DNA from 4 places in the Paenibacillus sp. EB106-04-04-XG159 genome. Region 1 is predicted to be linked to each of the others. Evidence: riboswitches for the same ligand, from Rfam matches in the RefSeq annotation. Region 1 holds a riboswitch; each other region holds the start of a gene.
What was found. A riboswitch is a leader RNA that binds a small molecule or an ion and turns the genes downstream of it on or off. The one in region 1 is predicted to bind cyclic di-AMP.

Region 1 (4,217 bases):
AAAAGAAGATGCAGCGCATCTTGAAGACTTATTTCAACAAATACCGCTTTAAGCATCCTTCCACTACGGACTTCCAACGCGTAGTCGAATCGGTGACGAAACAGAAATGGACCGACTTCTTCAATCAGTATGTATATGGTCAAGAGATGGCTGACTTTGCGGTTGAGAGCATTGAAACTCACACTGTGCAAGCTAAAGATTCTGTGAAGTATGAATCGACCGTCAGCATTCAGAAGCTTGGAGCGGATTATCCTACTGTTCCGGTCGTATTTGGATTCAAGGACGGCTCGACGACTCGGAAAGTATGGCAAGTCGAGGGTGATCGCATTCAGTACAAGCTGACACATCTTTCACCACTGAGCTGGGTTATGGTTGACCCACTCTATACCATTGTCGTCGAAAATAAACATGTTAACAATTATATGCGCGCTCAAGTAGATGAACCTGTCCGAACGCGTGTAAATTGGTCAGCAGTCAAGTGGATCGAACTGATTACGAATGTATTGGGGTGGTGATCGTCGCATGAAACCACATTTTCGTACGGGATGGGATTGGATCGTGAATCATGTTTATATCTGGGTACTTCTGTTCCTATACCATCTATTGTGGGGATTCTTCCTCTATCGGTTTATTGATTCTATCGTTGTTCCGATATTGAAACGATATCCCGATCCAGCGCCGTCTGAGATGAGCAATCAAATCTTTATGCTGGAGAGCCAATTCCAATTAACCAAAACATCAACCTATACCCCTTATCTGTGGGCTATTATCGGATTTATCGCACTTCGGATGCTGTTGACTCCATTAATTCACGCTGGGCTGCTGTATACCATGGCCAATCATCGATCAGAATCCAGTCTAACCTTCTTTCGAGGTATTGCCGCGGTATGGAAGCCGGTATCCTTATTGTATCTAATCGAAACGGTCGTGCTATTGGCTCCCTCTTATTGGATCGTTCCTTATCTGGCAGAGACGCTGGCGACTTCCCTAAACTGGCAGTCCATGCTGATGAATGTTCTACCGATCGCCTTCGGCTGGATCATTGGAGGGTGGCTTCTGCATCACCTGTTCTTGTTCCTGCAATTCGGCGCGGCGACGGAGATGCCGCTTCTTCAGGCCATGAAATGGGGCATACGCCGTATTCTGCCCGTTATCGGAATATCGCTCACATTCATCCTGATCACAGCTCTCTCTGGCGCAATGATTACAACAGCCGCTATGTTCTGGACAGGGATGACTGCCCTTATCCTCCAACAGGCCTTTCCAGCACTGCAAACTCTGCTGAAGCTATGGAGCCTTTCTAGCCGTTACGCAGCTTGGCAGCATCAGGAACACCTCTAAATCATATAGCTGATACTGTATCAGAAATAGATCACGTATATAGCAAAAAAAACTTGTCTTACCCGCTTTTTTCGCGGATAGGGACAAGTTTTTTTATTTTAGGGACAAAAACAGTTTGTCAAATGAATTACATTCTGTTAAAATAAGTTCAGGATTTATTACAACTTTGTCATGAAACCATTCTCAGTTCTTTCAAGATTGTAATTAAAAGCATCGGACTCAGATGTGATCTTATTATGCCGAATTCCCGTACACATCCGGGAAACGGGGGAACCAAGTATTTTGGGTGAATTGATCTTGCTTATGCAGAGATCATAGGGAGACCTTCAACCGAACCCTCCAGCTAACCTCGCAGGCACGGAAGGGGTATATTAAATTGAAAAAGAAGCTTGTCACTGCAGCTGTTGCAATGAGCTTGCTATTCTCTATCGGAACTGGAAGCGCATTCGCGGCAACTAAGATGGACACTACGATTGATGGTTTGTTAGGTATTGATTACAAGTACGGCGGCACAACAACAAAAGGCTTTGACTGCTCTGGATTCGTAGGATACGTATTCGACAAATACGAAGTTGATCTTCCTCGCACATCCTCTTCGATGTATGATGAAGGTACTAAAGTAAAGAAGAGCGACCTTCGTCCTGGAGATCTAGTATTCTTTAATACTAGCGGAAAAGGTATTTCTCACGTAGGTATTTACGTTGGTGACAACAAATTTGCTCATGCTTCCACAAGCAAGGGAACTCGCATCGACAGCTTGAGCATGGATTACTATGAGAACCGCTATGTGGGTGCTAAGCGCATCTTGAGCGACGAGCAATACAAGTATATGGCAACTGAATAGTAGTTCAACAGATTTAGTAGATTAACCCGGTAGGATGCCTAATGCAGCCTGTCGGGTTTTTTAATGTGTAATGCTGCAATGAGCGCCTTCGCTATGCTTAATTGACTATAAGACGGCATGGCAATCGTCAACCCTTCAAACTTCGAGAGTAATATCGAATGTTATGATTAGCCTTGTCCGTGAAACAATTCAAATGATAAAGGCATGTCCCTTAGACCTGTGGACATGCCTCACTTCAGCTAGTATTCGTGCTATTGTCGAGAGCTCTGCTCACCCTGTTGAGCTCTCCATTCCTGCATCTTAGCTTTTAATTCCTCAGCAGTGATCCCATCCATCTGCGCACCGTTCTGGGTAGACCAATCTTTCATACGCTGCGCACGGTCCTCTTTATTGACATGTTTCCCGTGGAACAGGTGTTTTTTTCCACCCATCTTCAGATGAACTTCGTCACGAATCTGCTCAAGCGTCTTCCCTTCCGTCGATATACCCAATTTTTTGGCGACAAGCAGCAAACGCTTCTCACGCAGCTCTCGCATCTGGCTGCGAAGCTCCTTCATCTCGGTTTGCATCTTCTGCAGCTCTGGATCCTTCTGCAGTTCCTCCCACTTCGCCTTTGCATCAGCTCGGGATTTATCTTCAGATGTGCTCGGTTTCATCATGTCGCCTGTTGGCAGCATCGATAGCAATTGAGACGGCTCACCGTTCTTGCGATCATTTACTCCAGCCATCACGACCTTCGCCTCTGGCAGCGTCGCAATTGTCTTCTCTGTCACTTCAAGTGCCGATGTCGATGTCGGAGACGCAAGCAGCAGCATTATAGCTGTTGACCAAGCAACAGCCGATGTCGTAGTCCATTTCATCCTTGTGACACCTCATTTCATAAAGAGATAAGATTAGTATGATCAATTTATGTAAAATCATGCTGAAAATAGGCTTAAATTTTGTTCATGTTTAAGCTATGCTACAGGTACAGCATTCATATTCATCTAATCTGTTATATCGCACCATTCTCATCATACGTATAAGGAGCAGCGATTGTTTCAACCAATGCGATCCAATTGTCATTTTACTTAACATCCGCTTTCCAATATTCCGGGATAATCCTATAACTTGTTAGTGAAAGGTGTGAAAATTCCTTGATTCTCATGCTGAATGAACTTGATCCTGACATCATACAAGACATCCAACAGCTGGAGCGCTGCTGCCAAGCAATTGATCCATCTGTCCGTCTCTCTCTCGATAATTCTCTCAATATCGATAAGCATATTCCTTCTTACTATCTTTATTATGAACAGCAGCAACTTGTAAGCTTTATTAAGCTGTTTATCCCTACGAAGGAAGAAGCAGAAGTTACCGGCTGCACACTGCCTGACTATAGGCAGCAAGGATACTTCAGCTCACTGCTGACAAAGGCTAGAGAGCAGCTCACACTCTACCGTATACCGAGCTTGCTGCTCGTATGCGACTCTCAAGCCGCTCCTGCTAAGCAGCTCATGAATAGACTGCCAGCCGCCTATCAATTTACAGAGTATTCACTGAAGTACAAGGGGGAGCCGATATATTCTAATCCTCTCTCTCCTTATGCAGTTCGTTTGAAGGTGGCTTCTGAGGAGGCTCTAAACAGTCTCGTTCATTTATCCAGTACCATCTTTGAAGAGAGCATTGAGTCTGCCGCATCATTTATAACTAATACGATGAATGCTGCCAACCGTACGCAATATGCAATCATGCATGGCGATCAATATGCGGGCATCGTATCGATCACCTATGTGGAACAATCCGCGTCCATCAATGGCTTCGGGATTGACCCAACCCTTCAGGGCAAGGGATTAGGCAGAGCCGCGCTTTATGAAGTAATTCAAGAATTAACGAATAAGAACATTGCAGATATTGTCCTTGACGTGAACAGCGCTAATGAACGGGCTTATCAATTGTATATATCGGCAGGATTCCAGGTTGTCTCAGCGACAGATTATTATCGAATGCCTGTTTAAAGTGATCATATCGACGCCTAGGTTTCGTTAACACACGT
Region 2 (4,217 bases), on a different contig from region 1:
GCAGTAGCTTCCACGGCGGCTCTTGTCAGACCGGACCTCGTCCTTGTGCTGGACGGGATGGAGCTTCCAGTGGAGCAATTGAACGAGCTGAGAGCGATCGGAATTCGCACAGCAATCTGGTTGACGGATGATCCTTACTATACAGATATTATGAAGAATGTGGTGCAGCATTATGATTTTATTTTCACCCTGGAAATGAACTGTGTCAGCTTCTATCAATCCATTGGCTGTGCGAATGTACATTACTTGCCGTTCGGTGTATATCCCGGACATTTTCAGCCTAGGACCACTTCGAGCGGCAGATTGCGTGAGGTATGCTTCATCGGCACTGCTTATTGGAATCGAGTGCGCTTCTTAGATCCGATCTTCCCGAGGCTTATGTCCTATGACACTCGAATCTCTGGAATTTGGTGGGATCGTGTAGCCAGGTACCGCCAACATAAGCAAAAGGTTGATCTTGGTCGTTGGCTTACCCCGCAAGAAACAGCTGAAATGTACAATGTAACGAAGATCGTGATTAACATGCATCGCTCGCATGATGATGATACCTTTAATAGCAATTCGGCACAGATTGTCGGCGTTTCACCTAATCCGCGCACGTTTGAAATCCTGGGCTGCGGAACACTGCAGTTGACAGATGTGCGCAGTGATCTATCGCGATTCTACACCCCAGGAGTAGAGATTGAGACCTATAACTCGCCGGAAGAAATGCTTCAGAAGATTGATTATTATTTAAAGCATGAGGAAGAACGCCGTGAGATTGCGCTGCGCGGCCTTGCACGCACACTGCGTGAGCATACTTATGCTCATCGGCTCAATCAGCTGTTCGGAACTATATATGGATCTTAGTTTAAGTTGAGAGCCGTCGCGCGGACCTTCCGAGCGGCGGTTTTGCATGTTGTGGAAAAAATAGGTGGTTGGAGCGCTAAACTATGACTTTATGTCGAAAAAACGATTACAACCAGTTCATTCTTAGATTATCTGCTTTATGCTTTATCGATCTGATAATCGCTAGATTAAACGAGCAAGACATAGCTGTGAATATGAAAATAGAAGATTGTGTGTGATTAGTCACATGAATCTAGCCTTAATAATTCAATAGCAGCTTTCGGTTTCGTTTACATAAAGGTTGCGGGAGGCGTAAGATACATTTCAGCAATTGATCACAGCCGTTGCGATTTCATCGCTGAATTCCGCGTAATGCGGAAACGGGGGAACCATTATCGCGAATAGTATAGCTTGCAGCCGCATGATGATTGAAGCTGCGAAGCGGATGTTATTCGCTGGGGTGAATCCGGTTAAGGACATATTCACGATAGGCATGTGAATTGTCGCTTCAACCAGTAGGGCGACTCTTCGATTCCGAACCCGACAGCTAACCTCGTAAGCGTCCGAGGAGAGGCGCGTTTAGGCTAAAGTACATGAAGCATCAGGTACATTAGATACAGCGCATGCAGATCAGCCTCTTACCCGAATGAATGATGCGTTTGCGGACATTTTAGGAGGTAGTGAGGATCATGTATGACAGAGATCGGACCATTGCGGTATTCGCTCCTAATGCAATGGGAGTAGACTTCGTTCGATCGATTAAGGGCGCCGGAATCCCGGTTGCCGCAGTTGTTAACAATGCCCAGTGCGTTACCCGGATGAAACAGCTTGGTGTGACAAATATTTGGCGCATCAACACATCCAAGTCACTGGCAGACTCTCAGCCCTTGGGGCGAGTAGGACGTATTTATTTATTTGAAACGAGCTTTGCGTTGACCTGTCGGTTGTTGAAGCACTGTCGACCTTGGACCACAGACAGTATCGTGGTCATTACGAAGCATCATAATCCAAGATCGATCTATCGGCTGCTCGGAGCGGATATGGTATTGTACACACAATCCGAACAGGTATCGTTTCTGCTGAATGATCTGATTAGTTAGCAGAGCTATAGGTTGATCCTAATTTCATAGAGCCAAGGCCAAGCTCATCGCTTAATCCCTGTTGCAGGGGAGCGGGGGAACCAATTAGGCATGTCAGAGTGAGTAATGCTCTGTCATGCAGGGGTGAATCTCGGCAGCCAGCCGAGTAGGGCGACTCATGCGCCCGAATCCGTCAGCTAACCTCGTAAGCGTCCATAGAGGCAGCCTTCTTTCGTCGTGCAGTATGTCCGGCTTTCTATAGCTGTGACTAGATAACCGCATGGGAAGAGGACCCCCTCTTTCCGTGCGGTTTTTTTGCGATTCGGCGCTGAAATTAGGTGGAACCTGGTTCATTCGATTCTAAAGGGGTGTGAAGACTGTGTTGGATGTCATTATGGTCGCGCTGCTAGGGCTGTTGTCCTCGATCGTGTATATCGTATATCGATGGAGCGCTTCTGAATTAGAAAGCTGATTAGCGAGGTGAACGTCATGATGATCGCACTGGGAGTGCTTGTAGCGGCACTGTTTGTCTATCTTGGCTACGCATTGGTTAAACCTGAGAAATTCTAGATTCCTATAGGGGTTATAAGCGAGAAAGGTGGAGCTGCACAATGACAGCTTTGGGCTGGTTATCTATTGGTATTACGATTGTGATCGTTATTTTGCTGGCGCGACCGGTAGGGCATTATTTGGCGAAGGTGTTCAATAGCGAAGGGGCTCCGCTGCCAGGCGACCGCATTCTTGGTCCAGTTGATCGCTTCTTGTTCAAGATATTCGGGATACGAGAAGTCAATCAGAGCTGGAAGGGATATGCGATGGCTCTCGTGCTTACGAATGTAGTAATGATCGGAATCACGTATACAATCTTTCGAGTGCAGGCTTACCTGCCGTTGAATCCAAGCGGTGTTCCGAACATGGAGCCCAGCTTGGCCTTTAATACAGCGATTAGCTTTATGACGAATACGAATCTGCAGCACTACAGCGGTGAAACGGGTTTATCTTACTTGTCGCAGATGGTTGCCATCGTATTCCTCATGTTTACTTCTCCGGCGACTGGCCTTGCGCTCGTATTTGCAATTATTCGCGGGCTGACCGGCAGACCGATGGGCAACTTCTTCGTTGATATGGTTCGATCGATTACTCGGGTGCTCATGCCGATCGCAATTGTAGCAACTGTGCTGTTCGCAGCATGGGGAGTGCCTCAGACCTTGTCGCCAAGCGAAACGGTAACGACACTGCAGGGAGAAGAGCAGACGATTGTGCGTGGTCCCGTAGCCTCATTTGTAGCGATTAAAGAGCTCGGCAACAACGGAGGCGGCTTCTATGGCCCGAACTCAACGCATCCGCTTGAGAACCCGAATGCATTAAGCAATACGCTGCAGATGATCTTGATGCTGCTCGTGACGACAGCTACGCCGTTTGCTTACGGCAAGATGGCTGGAAACGCCAAGGAAGGCAGGACGCTGTTCGTCGCGATGCTCATCATGTTTGTGGTGATGACCGGCTTATCCGTAACGGCTGAACAGGCTGGCAATCCCGTTATGCATCAGGCAGGCATTGAAGGGCCGAGCATGGAGGGCAAGGAGGTGCGCTTCGGCGTAGCGCAGTCCGCTCTATATTCTGTCGTTACAACAGCTTCCGAGACGGGGGCAGTTAATAATATGCATGATACGATGACCCCTCTAGGCGGATTGATCCCGCTTGCGAATATGATGCTGAACACCATATTCGGCGGTATGGGAGTAGGCTTCGTCAACGTTCTCATGTATGCGATGATCGCGGTGTTTCTATCCGGTCTCATGGTCGGCCGTACACCGGAATTTCTCGGGCGCAAGCTGGAGAGCCGCGAGATGAAGCTGATCGCCGTAACGTTAATTATTCATCCGCTGCTCATTCTGTTCCCAGCAGCAGTAGCATTGATGACCCAAGCGGATACCTTGAGCAATCCTGGATTCCACGGTTTAACGCAGGCATTGTACGAATTCACCTCTTCTGCTGCCAACAACGGCTCAGGCTTTGAAGGTTTAGGAGATGCGACAGCTTTCTGGAATATTGCGACTGGCAGTGTCATGTTCTTGGGACGCTTCCTCTCCATGGTGCTGCTGCTCGCGGTAGCAGGCTCGATGGCTAAGAAGCAGCCTGTTCCTGTGACGAGCGGGACTTTCCGTACGAATACGGCAACTTTCGGCATAATCTTTGTCGGCTGCACCCTTATTGTGGGCGCACTGACATTCTTCCCTGCGATTGTGCTGGGACCGGTCGCAGAACATCTGACACTGTGGAAATAAACGAGAGATGAACAGGGTAAGG
Region 3 (4,217 bases), on a different contig from region 1:
GCTCCTGACTATTGTTCAAGAGCTTGCTTGGGGCTGTAGTATAATTAAGATTTCCGATTATCTGTAATCTTTTCTTCAAATTGTTCAATTTGCAAATTAGTACCGATCATGACCATGATATCATTCTCTGCCAACACATCATCTGCGGATGGAGCAACTATAATGCCATTAGGTTTATTCAAGGCTACGATGCTGCAGCCGTATCGTACGCGCGAGTTCAGCTCACGCAGTGTGACTCCATTCAAGCATCTCGGTACGTTGAGCTCCACAATCGTATATTCCTTAGACAACTCAATATAATCAAGGAGATTAGGTGATACGAGATGGTGAGCAACCCGAATGCCCATATCCCGTTCCGGATATATAATTCGGTCAACTCCAAGCCGCTCCAGGACTCTGCCATGCAGATCAGACAGCGCCTTGGCAACTACTTTCTTGACCCCCAGCTCCTTCACCTGAATACTAACCAGTATACTCGTCTGGATATCATTGCCTATTGCTACAATGACACAGTCAAAGTTGCGAATGCCGAGCGAACGAAGCACTTCCTCATCTGTCGCGTCAGCAACGACTGCATGTGTTACCACATTGTTCATTTCATCAATAACTTCCTCATCCTTGTCGATTCCCAATACCTGGTGACCAAGCTTCATCAATTCTTCAGCCAAGCTGGAACCGAACCGTCCCATTCCAATGACGGCATACTGCTGCACATCCATCTTTGATACTATCCCCTTTGTTGTTAACCTATCGTTATCTTTCCTTCTGGATGACGGAACAATTCACGTTCCGTCTTCGGTCCAAGCGCATATGCAAGTGTAAGCGGGCCTAATCGGCCGATAAACATCGTCATCGCAATCAACAGCTTGCCGATGCTCGATAGATCGCTGGTGATCCCCATAGTCAGACCTACAGTACCGAATGCAGAAGTTGTTTCAAATAAGATCGCAAGAAAATCTGCATCCTCTGTCGTTGACAGGATCATGGACACGGTAATGACCAGACCTAGCGCTATCAATATTAAAGTGAGTGCTTTATTCAATCGGTCTTTCGCCAAGCGATGCTTAAACATCACGATATCATCCTTGCCGCGTACCATCGCAACGACCCCGCCGAATAATATCGCGAATGTCGTCGTCTTAATACCGCCGCCCGTCGAGCCTGGAGAAGCACCGATAAACATGAGAATGACTATAAAGAATTGAGTTGCCTGCCGCAATCCGGCAATATCAACCGTATTGACCCCTGCTGTACGAGGTGAAACCGATTGAAAGAATGAAGCTAATATCTTCTCGAAGAAGTTCATATCCCCCATCGTGTTCGGATTCGAAAATTCGAATACGAAGATGACAAGCGCCCCGAATAAGATTAAGAAACCAGTCGTATACAGAACAACCTTCGTATGAAGCGACAAACGCTTCGTCCTGCGATAATCAACCAGATCGGACATGACGATAAATCCTATACCTCCCGATACAATCAGGAACATCGCTACGATATTAGTGATCGGATCATCGACATAGCTGGTCAAGCTGGAGAACGGTCCGCTTGCTGTCATCCCGAATATATCGAATCCCGCATTATTGAAAAAGGATATCCCGTGAAATATACCAAAGTACAGCGCCTGTCCAAAAGGCATGTCGACCGCCCAACGCAGTGCAAACACAATAGCGGCTGAACCTTCAATGATGAGAGAATAGAGCAGTACTTTGCGGATCAGACGAACGATACCTTCCATCGAACCCTGATTCAGCGCCTCCTGCAAGATCAATCGTTCCTTCAATGATATCTTCTTCTTGAATACGAGCGCGAACAACGTCGCCATCGTCATAAATCCCAGACCGCCGATCTGGATAAGACATAAGATGACTATCTGTCCGAACATGGTAAAGTGCGACCCCGTATCAACGACAACCAATCCTGTAACACATGTTGCAGACGTCGCTGTGAACAATGCATCGATAAAGTGGAGCGGTTGACCGTCAACGTTTGATATGGGGAGCATCAGAAGAAATGAGCCTAACAAAATGATTGCAGCGAATCCCACTGCCAGTATGCGCGCCGGAGTTAATCTCCATGGTCGTAAAAGCTCAATCTTTTTCAATTGCTGTGCCCACCTCTAAAAAATTTCATAAAAAAAAGCATCGGAATACCAATGCTGTCTGGTTTCCTGACGTGCTCGCCTACGAGGTTAGCTGACGGATTCGGGCACGTCAAGTTGCCCTATTCGCAGCGCTTGCAGCTTATACTCTAAGTCTGCAGCACATTGCGAAATTCACCCCAAATATCGGTTCCCCCGCTTTCGCTTGCGCGAAATTCGGCTCTATACAATTCATAACGAGATGATTATATACGTTTATACGAGCACTTACAAAGTCAATAAACTGGCAAATTCATCTGAAATGTACCCGAATTAGGGATTAAGAGCGTTTACATTAGATTGTTTTCATGCAATGCATCAGTGTGACGCCTGTTTTCTTGACGTTGCATTATAATTTCGATAACCTTGTTCTATTCAAATGAAACATAAGCGGCTATGATCAGATATACAATCATAATAAGACCATTTCACGATAGAGGGGGATTCCCTTGTCTTCTCACTTTGAACAAGCATCCGTTACTGCGTCTTTGCATCAGAGAACCGTCTCAAGACTTGTTGTCGTTTGCTCCGTGATCGGGTTCATGATCTTCTTGGCATTTCAAGTCATAGCTCCCATTACATCTGGCAGTGAAGAAGCACTCGCTAAGCCCATCACGAAACAAGAAGCTTTGAACCTCGCATATAAGGTGTATGCGGATGAGGCATTCGCCTCAGGAAGACAGTCCTCTAAACCGCTGGAAACAGCTGTTATATACGATACGAATCAACTCTTATCCGGTTATGTGAGCAAAGAACAATTGATGGAAAGCTATGAGCCTTGGGACAAGCTGGCTCCATACGACTACTACCGTGTCTTGATGAGAAGAGGGAATCTGCATGATCTGGAATACACGATTGTAGATCTGCATATGACGAGCGGCAAGCTGGTCGGTTATCAGACCCAAACGACTGACATGCCTTCTAGTTCATCTAACCTTAGCGAGGCCGACATGGCGGCTCGGACGGATGAAGCAATTCGGGAGCTCGGGTATACAGATGCCCAAGTACAGCGATTGCCGATGTCAGCCGCGAATCCGAATGAGATCAGATATCGTGTACCTGCTGCCAAGGTAGGCGACGCCTCGTTGGAGCTAGTTGCCACATGGTCTGGAGACTATATAACCAGCCTTAGGCCTGTATGGGATGTTCCACCTGCATATACTTCTGAAATGAAACACCAGCAGGAATCAGCAGAGAAGACTCAAAACTACGCCTATCAGCTAATGTCACTTATTATGGGGATTGCAGCTGTCGTATGTGCTGTAGTCTATCGACGTACGATACATTTCGGTTCCTGGACGATCATATTGCTTGCTGTCATATCCTGCGGATTATCCGTCGTCCACTCATGGAATGCCCTGCCCAGCTATGTCATGCTGGAACAGAAAGTACCTGTCACAACCGGCGATATACAGAACGCCCTATATCTGCAATCTGCAATTGTTGTCGTACAAGGCGGAATTATGTTATATCTGGCCTTGGTCACGGGACGCGCGCTGTGGAGACGGAGCCTCCATACTAATTTGCTGCCTACATGGAGACATCCCAACTTTGGAACCGCATTGGTGAATGCCTTCTGGAACGGACTATGCTGGGCAGGAATACTGCTTGGTATGCAGACGATTATATTCACCCTGCTGGAGCTCGGTGTCGGTGCTTGGAGCTCAACGGATTCGATCTCATCTCCATTGAATCTGACTTATATGTACATGTACCCCTTGCTCGCATGGGTAGCCGCGATCTCTGAAGAAGGATTCTACCGTTTATTCGGCGTAGGGCTGTTGAGAAGATGGATTCCGAACACATGGATTGCTGCCATCGTCCCTACCTTCGTCTGGGCCGCGGGACATGTGATGTATCCGATATACCCGTTCTACTCAAGACCAGTAGAACTGATGATTATCGGCTTCGCCTTCGTATGGATAATGGTTCGGTACGGCTTCTGGACAGCCGTCAGCGCTCATCTGATGCTCGATACGCTGCTGATGGTGATGTCCCTATTCCTGGAGCGCTCCTTGGCGGGCTTTACATTCGGTATTATATACCTGCTGCTTCCAGTAACAGTTGTGTATTGCTT
Region 4 (4,217 bases), on a different contig from region 1:
TCATTACTTCGCCTCCTCTTCGAGGCTCTTGCCATATTGATCAATGAGAGCCGGGTACACTTCGTTCAGATGGCTGACGATACTGCCCCGTGTCAACAGTCCTGCCAAGCGTCCTGTTTCATCTACCACAGCCAGGTTCGATAATCGATGATTCGTCATCATCTCTACTGCTTCAGGCAGCGAGGTCCCAGGAGCAACTTGATACCCAATCGGACGCATCACATCCTGAACCGTCTTGTTCTCACTGCCGAATTCACTTAGAACGCGATAAATCGAAACGATCCCAAGCACCTTCCGGTAGCGGTCAACCACGAACAAGGTATCCACTCGGCGCGCCTCCATAATCTTGATCGCTTCTGCCAAGCCGCGATTCGGATAGATCGTCGCGGGCTGCGTGACCATAACATCGTCAACCGCAGTCATCCGCATAGGCTCGCCTTGAACGGTATCTTCAACCTGTTTCTGTCCGATAAAGGTACGAACAAAGTCATTTGCAGGATAACGGAGTATGGTCTCAGGCGATCCAGACTGCACAATCTCCCCATCCTTCATGAGGATGATCGTATCGGCTAACTTAATCGCTTCATTCATATCATGCGTAACAAAGATGATCGTCTTATGCAACTCTTCCTGCAGACGAACCAGCTCATCCTGCAGCTGCTCACGGCTGATCGGATCAAGCGCGCTGAACGGCTCATCCATCAATATAATATCCGGGTCCGCGGCCAAAGCGCGGATAACACCGATCCGCTGCTGCTGCCCTCCGCTTAATTCAGAAGGATAGCGATCACGATAAACTGCCGGATCCAGATTGACCATGTTCAACAATTCATCTACACGCTGATCTATTTTACTTTGATTCCATTTCATCAGATTAGGAACAACGGCGACATTTTTAGCGATTGTCATATGGGGGAATAAGCCAACACTTTGGATGACGTAACCGATTCGGCGTCTAAGCTCAACCGGGTTCTGAGTGGAGATATCTTCACCATTAATCAGGATGGTTCCACTGGAGGGGGTAATCAGGCTGTTGATATGCTTCATCGTCGTTGATTTACCACAGCCGCTCGGTCCAATAAGTACAGTTAACTCCCCTTTATTAATCGTCAGATTAATATCTTTGAGAGACTGAAAGCCATCTTCATAAATCTTATTTACCTGCTTAAATTCAATCATAATCCTCTCACCTCTACTTTTATTGATCACAGTTTACCCAATATTTGCGATTAAACATTCTCCTGCCAAGCTAATCACTACAGGACTCTTTCTAGATGTTCCATCTCGATTATAAGTACCGTTCATGTCCTGGTAGATCATCAAACCATGAAGCACCTTCAGGGCAATCCAGAGTCATAAACTTCCCATAATTTCCGTTCTTCGATTGATGAAACTTCAAATAGGCTTTGCCATCTTCGATCGCCAATATCTCAATCTTGCCGGACGCATGACTCATGGACAATCTAACCCGCTTACCAAGCCCCGAGGTTCGTGCCTTCGCCTGCTCCACAATTTCATATGCACGCTGCAAGGACAAGACAAAGTCAGAATTGCCCGCAACTGGACGATTGATAAAAAAGTAATACGGTGTAACACCAGCCCATGATAATTGGTCAAGTAGTTCACTCAACACCGCTGGATCATCATTAATCCCCTTTAATACAGGCGTCTGATTCACCACGATAACACCAGCGCTATGGAGTGCATCAAAGGCTCGCTTCGCTTCAAGAGTAATCTCTCGCGGATGGTTGATGTGCGCCATCACATAGATCCGCTGATCTACACTCGAATTCTCACGAAACACCTGAAGCAGCTCTTCATCTTCATAGATCCGCATCGGATTAAACACCGGCAGCTTGGAGCCGAATCGCACAATCTTTACATGCTCGATACTGCGAAGACGTTCCAATATCTCACGAATCTTCTTCGTAGAGAGAATAAGGCTATCCCCGCCCGTGAGCAGCACATTGTTGATCTCAGGATGCTGTTCGATGTAAGCTAGGCCCGGCTCTACATTCAATGAAGCCTCATTCACATCATTGCGGAACAAGCGTTTACGGAAGCAATAACGACAGTAAGCGCCGCACACCTCCGATACAATGAGAAGCGCCGTTGTTCCATACTTGTGCTGACATCCAGGTGCTACATAATTGGCATGCTCATCAGATGCATCCCAACGTCCATACTCCAACAGCTCTCCTTCATTCGGAATGACGAGCTTGCGGATAGGATCATGTTCATCGTTCCAGTCGATCAAGCCAAGGTAGTAATCATTCACGCGGAACACGAATTTCTCCGTGATCTGTTTGAGCTTAGCGCGCTCCTCCTCGGGAATAGCAGTAATTCGATCAATCTGCGTAATGTACTTTGGTTGCGGCATTACGATCGCCCCTTTACTCAAGAATTGGCTTACTCAGTCCTTCTCTTTCAAGTGATGTGCGGATCATCATGATGATCGGTGATTGGATTCAGTCTAGATGCGTCTTGACTGAGACGGGGGGGGGGAAATGGTTCTTTCTTGCTTGCAGAAGATAATACTGTTGCGGGTCAACAGAAAAAGACCCCAACACAAACAATGACTCATCGGTCATTGTTGTGAAATAGGGTCAGCAAAATAATAAAACCCGAATAAAGATTCGGGTCATGGTGATATGTTCATAATTGTGATGTGACCCATCTCCTGCAAACGAGGTTAGCTGACGGACTCGGAAAAGATGGTTTCCTACGCATTGCTGCGACTAGCCCCACTGATTGGTTCCCCCGCTTCCCATTGCTGGGAATTAAGCGTACTTCTATGCTATATGAATATTGACATATTGTCAACATGATTACCACTCAATATTTTCCAGCAATGCAAAATACGAGCACCCCAACGAGTGCTCGCCACTTTCTTATCAAGGAAATTTAACTTATGATATTCGCCTCTAAACTTAATCTTTAGTCGCTTTAGTCCAGAAGCCTCCGTGGAATTGAGTAGGTTCAAGTGTAATGACAAACGCCTTCGAATCAATCTCGATAATCGATTGATACAACTTCTTCTGGTTCTTGCGTCTCGCTAACACTTCCAGCACGAGCCTGTCTCCATCGCGACCTTGACCAATCCATGTGGTAACGCCATAACCTAATTTACGCAGATGCTGAGGTACTTCGCTGAACGGATCGTTTACGATAACTCGCATCGTAACATATCCGAGCGCTAGCTTCCCTTCGATCCAAGAACCTGCTAATACACCTAAGCCGTATCCAAGTGCATATACGATCAGGCTGATCGGCTGATCCAAATATTTCAGAACCATATTCAAGCCAAGCACATATATCGTAATTTCTACACAGCTTAGGACAGCAGCATAATACTTTTGGCCTTTCAGTGTCAGAATCATGCGCAAGGTGAAGAACGCGACGTATACGATTTGTATGCAAAAGATCGATAATAGGATAGTAAATATAACCTACATCTCCTTCAAGTTTATACATTTGTTGTATTACATACGTTAACCGTTAGTGCGCTTCTTCAAACCTGGAGTCGTAAGTATGATGTTTCCGTTAGTCATGAGGAGTGATTCCTGCAATGTCGTAGAGAAGCTCCATTCGCAGATGCTCGCGCACTGTATCAGCCAGCCTGTCAAAAGCCTCTTCTTGTCGATTCACAAAGCTAATACAGCTATTGAGCGGCAATAAACCCTTCCCTTCCCTCAGCTGATTAAGCCACGCACGGCGAAAATGATCATTATGAAATATACCGTGCACATACGTTCCCCAAGCTTTCCCATCTATCGAGGCATAGCCATCGCCAAAGGCTTCTCCAGCGCCTTGAAGTATGAACAAAGGACCTGCGGCTTTCTCGCTCATATTTACCGTTGAGCGCCCCATATGAATTTCATAGCCTGTTATCTTCAACCCCACTAAGTGTTCCTTGTCGGTTAGATTTCGACTTACCTCGCCATACACACGCTCAATCTTCTTCTCCGCGTAGAAGCACGTTTCTATCGGCAGATAACTCAAGCCCTTCACGACCGTCCCCGGTTCAGCCTCAGCACCATCTGGAACACTTATTAGATTGCCTAGCATTTGATAGCCACCGCAGATTCCAACCAGCTTCGCACTGCGGTGAACCTGTACCTCAATTGCCTGCTGTATCCCCGTTTCTCGCAGAAAGCGCAGATCCTCAATAGTGCTCTTCGTTCCTGGCAGGATAATAGCATCAGGTGTGCCGAGAT

Region 2: another riboswitch for cyclic di-AMP. It lies ahead of AC3WTP_RS06825 (hypothetical protein); the one in region 1 lies ahead of AC3WTP_RS21680 (C40 family peptidase).
Region 3: another riboswitch for cyclic di-AMP. It lies ahead of AC3WTP_RS06495 (TrkH family potassium uptake protein); the one in region 1 lies ahead of AC3WTP_RS21680 (C40 family peptidase).
Region 4: another riboswitch for cyclic di-AMP. It lies ahead of AC3WTP_RS05830 (KamA family radical SAM protein); the one in region 1 lies ahead of AC3WTP_RS21680 (C40 family peptidase).

The regions. Positions count from the first base shown of each region.
Region 1 is NZ_JBYTDY010000025.1:43,155-47,371, forward strand. It holds gene AC3WTP_RS21670 (M1 family metallopeptidase) at 1-515, shown strand, start outside; gene AC3WTP_RS21675 (carbamoyl transferase) at 523-1,341, shown strand; cyclic di-AMP (ydaO/yuaA leader) riboswitch at 1,569-1,713, shown strand; gene AC3WTP_RS21680 (C40 family peptidase) at 1,718-2,185, shown strand; gene AC3WTP_RS21685 (hypothetical protein) at 2,437-3,045, opposite strand; gene AC3WTP_RS21690 (GNAT family N-acetyltransferase) at 3,331-4,179, shown strand.
Region 2 is NZ_JBYTDY010000004.1:195,163-199,379, forward strand. It holds gene AC3WTP_RS06820 (CgeB family protein) at 1-849, shown strand, start outside; cyclic di-AMP (ydaO/yuaA leader) riboswitch at 1,175-1,406, shown strand; gene AC3WTP_RS06825 (hypothetical protein) at 1,518-1,928, shown strand; cyclic di-AMP (ydaO/yuaA leader) riboswitch at 1,967-2,133, shown strand; gene kdpF (K(+)-transporting ATPase subunit F) at 2,400-2,477, shown strand; gene kdpA (potassium-transporting ATPase subunit KdpA) at 2,519-4,195, shown strand.
Region 3 is NZ_JBYTDY010000004.1:110,473-114,689, reverse strand. It holds gene AC3WTP_RS06500 (potassium channel family protein) at 45-719, opposite strand; gene AC3WTP_RS06495 (TrkH family potassium uptake protein) at 743-2,104, opposite strand; cyclic di-AMP (ydaO/yuaA leader) riboswitch at 2,166-2,333, opposite strand; gene AC3WTP_RS06490 (CPBP family intramembrane glutamic endopeptidase) at 2,590-4,217, shown strand, end outside.
Region 4 is NZ_JBYTDY010000003.1:348,273-352,489, forward strand. It holds gene AC3WTP_RS05820 (ABC transporter permease) at 1-4, opposite strand, end outside; gene AC3WTP_RS05825 (betaine/proline/choline family ABC transporter ATP-binding protein) at 4-1,179, opposite strand; gene AC3WTP_RS05830 (KamA family radical SAM protein) at 1,289-2,380, opposite strand; cyclic di-AMP (ydaO/yuaA leader) riboswitch at 2,667-2,797, opposite strand; gene AC3WTP_RS05835 (DUF2179 domain-containing protein) at 2,931-3,446, opposite strand; gene AC3WTP_RS05840 (cobyric acid synthase) at 3,544-4,217, opposite strand, start outside.